Sinobacterium norvegicum: one gene and its partner. The protein of the gene in region 2 interacts with the protein of the main gene of each other region in a pairwise test. Links are inferred from orthologs where the notes say so. Each region holds a gene or a part of one and is shown on either strand. Other genes may lie near its edges.

Region 1 (6,414 bases), 1.2 Mb from region 2 along the record:
CAGGCTTTCGTGCGTTAGAACCGTTAAAGATAACATCGGTCATATTCTCGCCACGTAAATTCTTGGCTGAACTCTCCCCCATTACCCAACGTACCGCATCGATGGTATTCGATTTACCACAACCGTTAGGACCAATAATGGCTGACATATTACTGCTAAAGCTAACAGTAGTCGGATCTACAAATGATTTAAAACCAGCGAGTTTTATAGACTTTAGGCGCATATAGAATAAATTCAAATATTCCCGTCGCACAGGCAACAGGAGGTCAATTAAAGAGTCATGGAGTGGCTGTAACAGCCGTTATATCGGCAGCCAATTATTATTTGAGTTATTGGCAAATCCCTAACAAACAGTACAACATTGGTAAACTAACCACTGCTAACTAGTGTATAGCTTTTCGACCCCAACAACTACGCTCAATCCACAAAGCTTGAACAAATAAATAGCCCAGCAATACCTTTGCGATATCGCGAGCTAAAAAGTCCGGTCGCTATTGTACTACCTGGCTAATTTCCAGGCTTAATGGCGACGCTTTTGATGGTTCAAAGGCGCCACTGACTATCTGATAATCACCGGCAGATGGCGTTACCTGACCACTTCTTGAGACCCTGGCAACAACCTCAACCTGAGGAAAGCTGGAAATGTTAACATCGGGCATCATCGACATGGTGTCATCCAGCGTTACTGTCAGTGGAAGTTTGCCGACAGTGGTGCGATGAATAGCCAGTGGCATCTTGGGGCCACCGGCAGCGCGAACATAGATAAACACGGTATCGGCGCTGGAGACATCGATGGAATCGGCCAACGATACGGTCACGGCAACTGAGGCAACCGCACTGTCATCAGCAGTCGGTGCTACAGCCTTATTTTGATCGCTAACAGTTGCCTGCTCACCGGCACCACCACTGGCAATCAGCTCCTGGACATGGACGATAGTGTCAGCCAACAACTGTCCGTTCTGAGTATCAGGCGGTGTCACACGCTGCAGTTGCTGCCAATATTGTAGCGCCTTGGTGTAATCTTCCTGGCCATAGGCATCCATGGCTACCAGCGCAAGCAGAGTTGGCTGCTGCGGATCCGCGGTCAACACACGACTAATAATCATTTCGAGCCGGTCGTCAATTTGTCGATTATTGGCCAGGTATTCTGCCTGTACGTACTCCGCAGCCAATTGCATATCTTGGGGCATTTTCTTAACCAGTGCCTTCAATAATACAGCCGCCTCACTGTAATTCTTTTGACGCATTAATAGCGAGGCCAGTAAATACTGATTGCCTTGGTTATCGCTATTTTCTAGATGACTGACAAGGTCTTGTTTCATCATATCAATTTGCGCTTGAGTCTTTTCACCAGACTGTGCCGCGGCGGAGATCTGCTGCCACTTATCGGCAACAATAACATCGTTAATAGCACCCACTTGGCTGTAGGTAAAAATTGCCAAGCCGGCAAAAACAACGGCACAAACCACAATCGAACCACGTCCGCCTTGGTAGCTTGCCACCACCGCTTCACTGGTGCCGGCATCCTCTAGCAGAGCCAGCTTCAATTCCGCAGATAAACGATCAGCATCGTCCCGGCTGATCAAGCCTTGAGAGCAATCAGCCTCTATCTCAGATAGACGCTGCTTATAACTGGCAATGTTGAATGCCTTACGCTCGGCCTCCATATCGACTGTCGCACTACTGCGGCTCAACAGGGGTAATATGATAATCACCAAGGCAAACACCAGCATAATTGCTGCAATTATTACAAACTCAGTCATCATGATTGGTCTTTACCGTCTATTAGAAGTTGATCTAACTTTTTCTGTTGTTCGCTCGATATGGCGGCAGGGGCCGGATCGGTGCTGGCTTCGTTCGCCTGCGTCGCATTGCTCAATGCCGCTTTCTGACTGCGCCGAACCACCACAATCAGCACAATGCCGGCGAATAATAAAAGTACACCAGGGCCAAACCATAAAATCATTGTTTCAGCGTTAAGTTGCGGACGATAAAGAATAAACTCTCCATAGCGGGCAACCATAAAGGCCGTGATTTCAGTGTCACTTTTGCCATCATCGATCAACAGGTGCAACTGCTCCCTTAAATCTGCTGCAATCGGCGAATCCGAATCTTTCAAGTTTTGATTTTGGCACTTAGGACAGCGCAACTCATCAAGAAAATGCTGATAACGTTTTTCATCAACGGTACTGGTAAATTCATAGGTTTCAATAACCGCAAAACTCATTGGGCTGATCAATACCGAGAAAAAACCGATGAATAATAGTGCGATTCTCATTACAGCACTCCCTGGGGCTGATTGTATTTATCAACGACAGGTTTCAATACTTCCAGCCAAACCTTTTCATTCACTTCACCAACGTGTTTGTAACGGATTACTCCGCGTTTATCGACAACATAAGTCTCTGGCGCGCCGTACACACCAAGATCTAAGCCAAGACGGCCATTAACATCCTCGATATTATAATCATAGGGGTTACCTAACTGCTCCAGCCACTGCAATGCCTTCGGCTTATCGTCTTTGTAGTTAAGGCCGATAATAGGCACCTGATAACGGTTGGCTATATCCATTAAATAAGGGTGCTCAACCCGACAGGTGGGGCACCATGTCGCCCATACGTTCAACAGCACCACCCGGCCGGTCAAATCAGCCTCCGTCACTAACCGCTGGGGATCTTCCAGCGATCGAATTGAAAAAGCAGGTACCTGACGATCAATCAAGGCAGAAGGCAGCTCTTGTGGGTTGTAATCCTCCGTGGTCAACACGGAGAAAAAAACACCGGCCAAGGCAATGAAAAACAACAGCGGTAAAAACAAGCGTAGACGAGCCATTGTTACGCCTCCCTTGTCGCAGCGGCAGAATCTAGCGGTTGCGATTGTGCGACAGCCTTCCTCTTCAGCCGATAACGCTTATCACAGACCGCAATAGTGCCACCGAGGCCCATGAATATTGCGCCTAACCACATCCAACGAACAAAGGGCTTATAATGCAAACGTACAGCCCATGCGCCGCCGCCAAGAGGCTCACCCATGGCAATATAAACATCACGCCAGATTCCGGCATTGATTGCGGCCTCAGTCATAATCTGTCCTGAGGCAAAAAACTGGCGTTTCTCTGGGAACAACTGAAACTCATAGCCATACCCATCATCAATGGTGAAGTGACCAATTTCAGCACTATAATTTGGCCCATCGACGTGTTCAGTACCGTGAAAAGTAAAGTGATAACCAGAGGCCTCGAGAGTATCGCCCTCGACCATACGTACATCACGCTCAACGGTGTATTGCGATGTTAAGCAGACGCCAATAATCGCTGCAGCCATGCCCAAATGTCCAAGCTGCATCCCCCAATAAGACGGCGTCAGCTTTGTAAGCCCACGAACAAAACCAGGGCTATTACGGGTTTTATCGCGCAGGTCGGCAATCATCACAAACACCAACCAACCGGCAAAGGTCACAGCCATCGCCGCTGGAATGCTGTAACCATCGGCATCGTAGAACAAAGGAAATGCAATGCCGCAAACAATGGCAATCAACAGTGGCAGCCACAGCTTCAATTTCAGTGAAACAGCGTCTGTCCGCTTCCAACGCATCATAGTAGCCGGCGCCATAAATACCACCAACAAAGCCATCAAAGGCACAAACAAGGTATTGAAATACGGTGGCCCAACGGAGTATTTACCGAGGCCCATGGCATCCATTAGCAATGGATACAGCGTGCCCAGCAATACCATAATCGTCGTGACGACTAAGATGGCATTATTGATCAACAAGAATACTTCTCGTGATAAAAACTTAAAGCTCACCTTGCTGGCCACGGAGGGAGCACGAAGAGCATACAGCAGTAATGAGCCTCCGACGACGACACCGAGGAACGCTAAAATAAACAACCCACGCTCTGGATCTGCGGCAAAGGAATGCACGGAGGTCAATACCCCGGAGCGGACCAAGAAGGTGCCCAACAGACTCAATGAAAAGGCAAAAATTGCCAGCAGTACTGTCCAGCTTTTAAAGGCGCCGCGCTTTTCTGTCACCGCCAGCGTATGCATCAGCGCCGTTCCCACCAACCAGGGCATAAAGGAAGCGTTTTCGACAGGATCCCAGAACCACCAACCGCCCCACCCGAGCTCGTAATATGCCCACCAACTCCCCAGCGCAATACCAAGGGTTAAGAAAGCCCAGGCGATATTAGTCCACGGGCGAGACCAGCGTGCCCAAGCTGAATCTAAACGACCAGATAGCAAGGCTGCAATAGCAAAAGCGAAGGGCACAGAAAAACCAACATAGCCGAAATAAAGCATTGGTGGGTGAACAATCAAACCGAAATCTTGCAATAAAGGATTGAGGTCAGAACCTTCTGTTGGTGAGAATGGTAGCTCGCGACCAAAGGGATTTGACGTCAACAATATAAACAGCGTGAAGCCAATGGCAATCATTCCCATAACAGAGAGCACACGGGCGACCATATCATCCGGCAGACTCTGTGAGAATAACGCCACAGCCAGCGTCCAGGAGGCAAGAATAAGAATCCACAATAGAAGTGAACCCTCATGACCACCCCAAACGGCACTGAATTTATACGCTGTTGGCATCAATGTATTGGAGTGATTGGCCACATAACTGACCGAGAAATCATCCCCTATAAAAGATAAAGTAAGACAAAAAAAACTGATTAAGACAAAGACAAAAAAACCGTGTGCAAGAGGGCGAGACATCCGCATCCACATCAAATTATTGCTCGTCGCTCCCGCCATGGGTATAACAGCCAGCGCGACACTCAAACAAAACGCGATGACAAGGGAGAAATTACCTAACTCTGGAATCATACGCCGTCATTTCCTAGTACAGAGGCAGGCTGCTGCTTCATCGTCTCGGTATGACCGGACTTTTCTAACGCCTCACTGACCTCGGGTGGCATATACTGCTCATCATGCTTGGCCAATACCTCAACCGCATGAAACACACCGTTTTCATCAAGTTCACCATGGCAGACCACACCCTCACCCTCGGCAAACATATCGGGTAGAATACCCTCATACACAACCGGCACCTCGGCTTCAAAATCTGTCACGATAAAATCCACTCGCAACGATTGACTGTCGCGCACGACACTGCCTTTCAAGACCATACCACCGGCACGAATTTTCTTATCGACCGGGGCCTCACCCTGCGCGATTTGTGTCGGCGAGAAAAACAGGTTCATATTGGAACCTAGGGCATAAAAAACCAATGCTGCGGCAAGCGAGGCGCCTAACACAATAAAGGTGACAATAATGAGCCGCTGCTTGCGCAGAGGGTGCATAGCCATTGATCTACTCCTAACACTTAACTTTACGTTATTGTTCAAACAGGTAAATTACTGATGAGATACCTTACTCTGACTGCGTTGCTGCCGTCTAAGTTCATTTTTTTGCACACGGATAAACTGCTTTTTTGCCCTTAATGGCTGAACAATCAACGAGAGCAGTACCACAAACGCAATGGCATAGGCTGTCCAGACATAACTACCGTGACCATTCATCTCTATCAATGCTTGCATGCTGTCAAAATGCATTGTTTACCCCTTCTCAATGATGTCTTTAACCCAGCGTTGATTGCGGTGACGCCGCAATACTTCGGTACGCATGCGAAGCATCAGTGCCACGCCATAAAATATGTAAAAACCCGCAATCATAATCATCAGCGGATACCACATCGAAGAATGCATGGTAGAGGGTTCGGTGATTTTGATCGTCGCTGGTTGATGCAGGCTATACCACCAGTCAACAGATTTGTAAATAATAGGGATATTCACCGTACCAACAAGCGCCAATACAGCACAGGCCTTGGCTGCGACCTCTTCGTTTTCGAAGGCCTCATACAGTGCGGTAATCCCCAGATAAAGAAACAGTAACACCAACATCGACGTGTTGCGTGCATCCCATACCCAGAAGGTACCCCAAGTAGGCTTGCCCCAGATACCACCGGTCATCAACGCCAATAATGTCATTGCAGCACCAATGGGCGCAGCACATTTCACCGCCGCATCCGCCAACTTCATCTTCCAAATCAGACTAACGCCTCCGGCAATCGCCATCACATAGTAACTGGCAAGGGCAATAAAGGCAGCCGGCACATGAATATAGATGATGCGGTAGCTATTACCCTGCTTGTAATCGATGGGGGCATAGGCCAAGCCCCAAACCGCACCGGTAATCAATAAAACACCAGCAATCACGGCAAACCATGGCAGCAACTTATCGGTAAGCTGATAAAACCATTTGGGTGAGCCAAACTTATGGAACAACCGAACTAAATACTGTCTCATAAAAACCATACACACTGTAAAAAACTCAAGGAGTGTAGCATTGTTAAAGTGGATTTTGACAATAAAACCCACCCTCGTCACTACAATTTTTATCCACTTTGCAGTAG
Region 2 (5,434 bases):
ACACACTGCGCTCAGGTGTCGAGATGGCAAAGCTGGACAGTACCACGGTAATCGCCGTCGGTGCCGAGGGCTGAATAGTGATCACACCGCTGTCGATCAAACCCTGTTGATATTGGTCGGCCAACTGCTGGGCAAAACCTTTATTGGTGGTTAATAGACTGGTCTCGGCATAGGTACCGCCACGGGAGCCAACCGTCATACTGGCACGGTCATCCCGCGCCTGTACCGATATCACGGCCAAACCCGAACGAATATTGGCCGGGGTCAACTCACCATTAAAACTCAATTGCTGGGGGCTTTGAGCGCAACCCGCCAACACCACTATCAACGTCATCAATACCGCACGAACCATTACCACTACCCTCTTGAAAGTAAGTCTCTAAGATCAATTATTGCCGCATTGGCGCGGGACACATAGGAGGCCATGACCAACGAGTGGTTAGCCACCAAACCGAAACCACTGCCGTTTAGAATTATCGGGCTATAGATGGTGCCCTGGGTCTCTTCTAATTCACGGATAATCTGACGCAGGCTGATCAGGGCATTTTTCTTTTGTAACACCCCGGCGAAATCTTTCTCCACCGCCTTTAAAAAGTGAATCAGGGCCCAGCTAGAACCGCGAGCCTCATAGAAGATATCGTCGATTTCGAACCACGAGGTCTTCACCTCCATCATTTGATCGGCGCCAGTCGCCTGGGTTGCGGCGCTGTCACCGGCCAGATCGGTATTGATGCGCGCCTGACCAACACTGGCACTTAAACGCTGTGACAAACTGCCCAGACGGCTCGATACCATGCCTAAGTACATGTGCAGATTATCGGCACGGGCGTAGAACTGCGCCTGCTTGTTTTGCTCATCGGTTAACCGTACTAGGTAGCTTTCAACCAGCTTCATGCCGTCGCGATACTCCGACTCACTGGCCGGCAAGACCCAACTGTTAGCCTGGAAATTAAAGCGGGGCTCGGCCATTGATAACTCTTCATCCTCACGGGATTGAGACTGTGAGCGGCTGTAATACTCACGCATCGCCCGCGATAAGTCGCGCACCTGAATCAACGCACCGTATTCCCAGTTAGGCATATTATCCAGCAGCACGCCGGGCGGCAGTCTGTCGTTGTGGGTATAGCCGCCGGGCTTGTCGAGCAGCGTCTCCATCACCTGCAGCAATGCTGAGGTTGTCGCCACCCCCACCACTTCACGACTTTCAATACCGACACGCTGCGTACTTTGCTCAATGCTAAAGAGGTCGGGTTCGCGACTCCAGTACCAGCCCATTGCGGCCAGCAAGACAATAATGACTAACAGTACCATGGCCAGCATTTTGAATGCCCTGCCGCCACCGAACCAATCCTGTAACTCTTCTCGCCAGCTATTGAGTTGCTGCGCCACCTTACCCGTTGCCATATTACGTCCAAATCTCATTCAATTATTCAATCTGTTGTTCAATATTAGCGGTGTTTAATCGACACCACCGGTAAATCTATCTGCTGAGCACTGCCATCGGAGAACTGCAGCGACATTTCAACATTTTCTCCGGCGCGAAGCGATGAGGTAACACCAATAAACATCACATGATATCCGCCGGGGGAAAACTCAAACTGCTCTCCGGCTGGAATAACCACCCGCTCAACTTGCTCCATACGCATGTTGTTCTGCTGATGAATATGCTGATGAAGTTCTACCCGTTCGGCCGCATTGCTATTGATTGACACCAGTACCTTGTCGGCGTCGCCACTGTTGGCCAGCGACATAAACGCCGCGCTGTTGACCTGTCCGGGAATGACTTCGCGCACATAGGCCTCGGAGACATCAATAGACCCGGCCATCACTGTTGTCGACATAAGCGATAAACCTAATGCCACCCCCATGATCGCCCTGGCAAAACCCATGGTGGAGAAAATATATCTCATGATGCAACTCCTCTTGTATTTTTTATGCCCCATCATCGCCTGTTTTACGGTTGGCAACAAGGGAGGTGGCGTCCGGAAAAAATCATCGACGAGATGTTTATTCTGGCTCAGCTGGCGGGGTGTCTGGCGCCGATGTCGTTGCGGTGTCTGTTCTGTCCACCTCTGCCAGCAGCGGCTGATCTAACAATACCACTCTGGGTAACTTACCCACCTCGATATTGGCACGGAAACGATAGCCCTCGGCCTTGGCCTTTAACTGCTGATATATCCAGCGGCCTTGGGCATCGTTTCTGGCGACTATTAGTAGCCGTGACTGCCATTGGCTGGCCAGCTGCGATATTGCATCGAGCTGGGCATCGACGGCGCTATTCTTCGCTGCTAAATCGCCGCTGTCGAGCAGGTATTCATTGTATTGGCTGTCGGCCATCGGCGCCTTGACCGCTCCATCGTCGACACTCTTATTACTATTATTGACCGTGGCTGGCGGGCTGTACTGTTTGATATAGGCAGCCATGGCGCGGGCGCCGGCATAGTTCGGGTCTATTTTCTGCGACTGGTAAACATAATCCTGTGCCGAGCGGACATTGCCGCGATCAAAGGCCTCTTTCGCCAGGGTGAGATAACGACGACTAATGTGCTTAATCCCCGCCTTGGCGGCGAGATTGTTCGGCTCAATATCGAGAATCTGACGGTAACGGTCATAGGCGTTGTCGCCCTTGGGTTTCATCAGCCGATTACGCTCGAAGGCCTGATCGGCCTCCATTAACATAAAGGCCACCCACTTGCGCTGGCGCTCCGCACTCTGCTGCTGCAGCTCGGCCTTGCTGGGCTGTAATTTGATCGGCACTGACGGCTGCGGTTTTTCCGGGGCGGCGCCACAGGCGGCCAAAAAAACAACCATCAACGCCACCAATAAATGACGGTGTCCTGCCAACTCGCCCGCTCTGTTCAATGCCTGTGCAGCCATCATTCTCTCTGTTATTCCTCAACTAATGCCTGACGCATAATCGCATCGACAAGACTTCGCTAACTTTCGGCGTTAGTATACATCACTCTTATCGGCATATTTGTTGGTATTATCACAGACCTTGGGGAATGTTTTACCATTCTGCTGGTCGAATACTGCAGTGCCGATTAATCACAAGGATATCCGACAATGCCCCGCCAGTGTTTTTCTTTCATTTTACTCACGCTGCTGACCTTGATCTCGCCGTTGGCAACCAGCCAAAGCGACCCCTTTGCCAACAGCTCGACCTCTGGCGATAGTTTTTTAACGGTCGATCAGGCCTATCAAACCGATGTCAGCGTCATCAACGAGCAACTCACCCGCATTCACTGGCAGATCACCGACGGCTACTACCTCTATCGCCACGCCTTCAAAGTTAAAATCAACGGCGACAATATTACCGATGCCGTTACCATTCCTGAGGGACTGGCCAAACAGGATGAATACTTCGGCGATGTAAACGTCTATTACCAACAGGCTGAGATCGACATCACCTCGCAACCAGCATCCGCCTATGACTTGAGCGTCACCTATCAAGGCTGTGCCGATGCCGGCCTGTGCTACCCGCCAGAAACCATCCACTATCGCGTCGACCCCAGCACCGGCAGTGTCGCCCTGGCCGATAGCAGCGGCGGCAACACCTCAGCCGTCACGGCAATCCCAGTCGCCCCCGCCATTGCCAACGATGGCAACAGTTCGATCTTCGTCATCATCATTTTCGCCCTGCTCGGCGGTATGATTCTCAACCTCATGCCCTGCGTGCTACCGGTACTATCACTGAAAGCGCTGGCAATGAACAACCAGGATATCGAGCACTCCCGCCAGCAAAGCTGGGCCTATACCGCCGGCGTTGTTATCAGCTTTGTTGCCATCGCCCTGCTGTTAATTATCTTACGCTCACTCGGCGAGGCGATTGGCTGGGGCTTTCAATTGCAGACGCCCTGGTTTGTGGCACTGCTGGCGTACCTCTTTTTATTCCTCGGCCTGGCCATGGCCGGCTATACCGAATTGGGCAGTTCACTGATGGGCGCCGGCCAGTCATTAACCCAGGGCAACAGCCGCCAGAGTTCATTCTTTACCGGCGTCTTGGCCACCGTGGTCGCCAGCCCTTGCACCGCACCTTTTATGGGGGCTGCCACCGGTTACGCGCTGACCCAATCAACACCCGTCGCCATTATCGTCTTCGCCAGCCTCGGCTTGGGCATGGCCTTGCCGATGCTATTGATTAGCTATATTCCCAGCCTCCACGACAAACTGCCCAAGCCCGGCGCCTGGATGATCCGTTTCAAGGAGTTTTTAGCCTTTCCTTTATATGCCACCGCATTGTGGTTGCTATGGGTGGTCGGCCGTCAAACCGGTATCGACGGCGCAATCACGGTACTCGGCGGTGGTATTCTCATCGCCTACGCACTGTGGGCATGGCGCGGTAAGAGCAAGGCCAGAGTCACCGCCATCGTCGCGCTGTTAGCCGCCTTCTACCCGCTGGCGAATAACCAGTTGCAGCCCCTAAGCCAGCAGAATAGCGTCGCCGACAGCGAGTACCAAGTCTTTAGCGAATCATATTTGGCCGAGCTACAGCAGCAGGGTAAACCGGTTTTTATCAATTTTACCGCCGACTGGTGTATCACCTGTTTGGCCAATGAAAAGACCGCGCTTAGCACCGAGAGAGTACAGGGGTTCTTCAAGCAGCAGGGCATCGTGGCACTGAAGGGCGATTGGACCAATTACAATCCCGAGATTACCGCCACACTGGCCAAGCATGGTCGTGGCGGCGTGCCGCTCTATCTTTTTTACCCAGCCGACAGTCAACAGCCTATTATTCTGCCGCAGTTGCTTACCGCCGATATCATCGAAGATCAAATAATGGATTCACTGTAAACTTAGCGGTGTCAAAATTCGGATTAACTTCGAGGAAAACACGGTGAATATGCTTACATGTTCACCGAATCGACAAAAATAGCATTTTTTGGTTGCCAAAAAGCCAAAAAATAGTGCAAAATCCCTCCCAATCGCTGAATAACGCTTGAAAACCGGTTTGACTCTGCTACTTTTAGAACTTAGCGGCAAGTTAGCGGCATAATAACCGATTATTCTAAGAAGTTTTATTTGGTAGCACATCGATATAGATGTTTTTATCGACAGAGGATTTTTACCGTGGCAAACATTCTTGTACTCAACGGCCCCAACCTAAACCTATTAGGCAGCCGCGAGCCCGAAATTTACGGTTACAGCACTCTGGAAGATATTAACCAGCAATTGGTGCAAAGTGCCAGTGATGCCGGCCACCAACTCGACGACCTGCAGAGCAACGCAGAACACGAGCTGATCGACCGTATTCACCAAGCACAGGGCAATATTGATTTCATCATTATCAACCCCGGCGCCTTTACCCATACCAGTGTTGCTCTGCGCGACGCCCTTGCCGGTGTGGCCATTCCCTTTATCGAAGTCCATCTTTCCAACGTCCACGCCAGAGAGCCCTTCAGAAAGCATTCCTATTTATCGGATATTGCTGAAG

What was found. Proteins that work in one complex are often made in the same cells at the same time.
Region 1: the proteins of L9P87_RS07755 (region 2) and L9P87_RS02345 interact in binary tests that used the Escherichia coli proteins (3 or more experiments, as listed by UniProt). The link is inferred for Sinobacterium norvegicum from one-to-one orthologs.

Annotation. Positions count from the first base shown.
Region 1 is NZ_CAKLPX010000001.1:544,569-550,982, forward strand. The notes cover bases 1,056-3,769. They hold L9P87_RS02345 (DsbE family thiol:disulfide interchange protein), read right to left. Parts: upstream 2,833-3,769; coding sequence 2,278-2,832; downstream 1,056-2,277. Other genes in these bases: ccmI (c-type cytochrome biogenesis protein CcmI), read right to left, coding at 1,056-1,766; L9P87_RS02340 (cytochrome c-type biogenesis protein), read right to left, coding at 1,763-2,278; L9P87_RS02350 (heme lyase CcmF/NrfE family subunit), read right to left, coding at 2,835-3,769. Also shown: chromosome segregation protein SMC, read right to left, coding at 1-223; more of ccmI, read right to left, coding at 492-1,055; more of L9P87_RS02350, read right to left, coding at 3,770-4,826; cytochrome c maturation protein CcmE, read right to left, coding at 4,823-5,302; heme exporter protein CcmD, read right to left, coding at 5,357-5,554; L9P87_RS02365 (heme ABC transporter permease), read right to left, coding at 5,558-6,307. UniProt on the Escherichia coli protein: Involved in disulfide bond formation. Catalyzes a late, reductive step in the assembly of periplasmic c-type cytochromes, probably the reduction of disulfide bonds of the apocytochrome c to allow covalent linkage with the heme.
Region 2 is NZ_CAKLPX010000001.1:1,729,222-1,734,655, forward strand. The notes cover bases 2,584-5,430. They hold L9P87_RS07755 (protein-disulfide reductase DsbD family protein), read left to right. Parts: upstream 2,584-3,066; coding sequence 3,067-4,794; downstream 4,795-5,430. Other genes in these bases: L9P87_RS07750 (hypothetical protein), read right to left, coding at 2,584-2,880; aroQ (type II 3-dehydroquinate dehydratase), read left to right, coding at 5,071-5,430. In the rest of the region: L9P87_RS07735 (YajG family lipoprotein), read right to left, coding at 1-352; L9P87_RS07740 (DUF2333 family protein), read right to left, coding at 358-1,422; L9P87_RS07745 (copper chaperone PCu(A)C), read right to left, coding at 1,449-1,910; more of L9P87_RS07750, read right to left, coding at 2,008-2,583; more of aroQ, read left to right, coding at 5,431-5,434. UniProt on the Escherichia coli protein: Required to facilitate the formation of correct disulfide bonds in some periplasmic proteins and for the assembly of the periplasmic c-type cytochromes.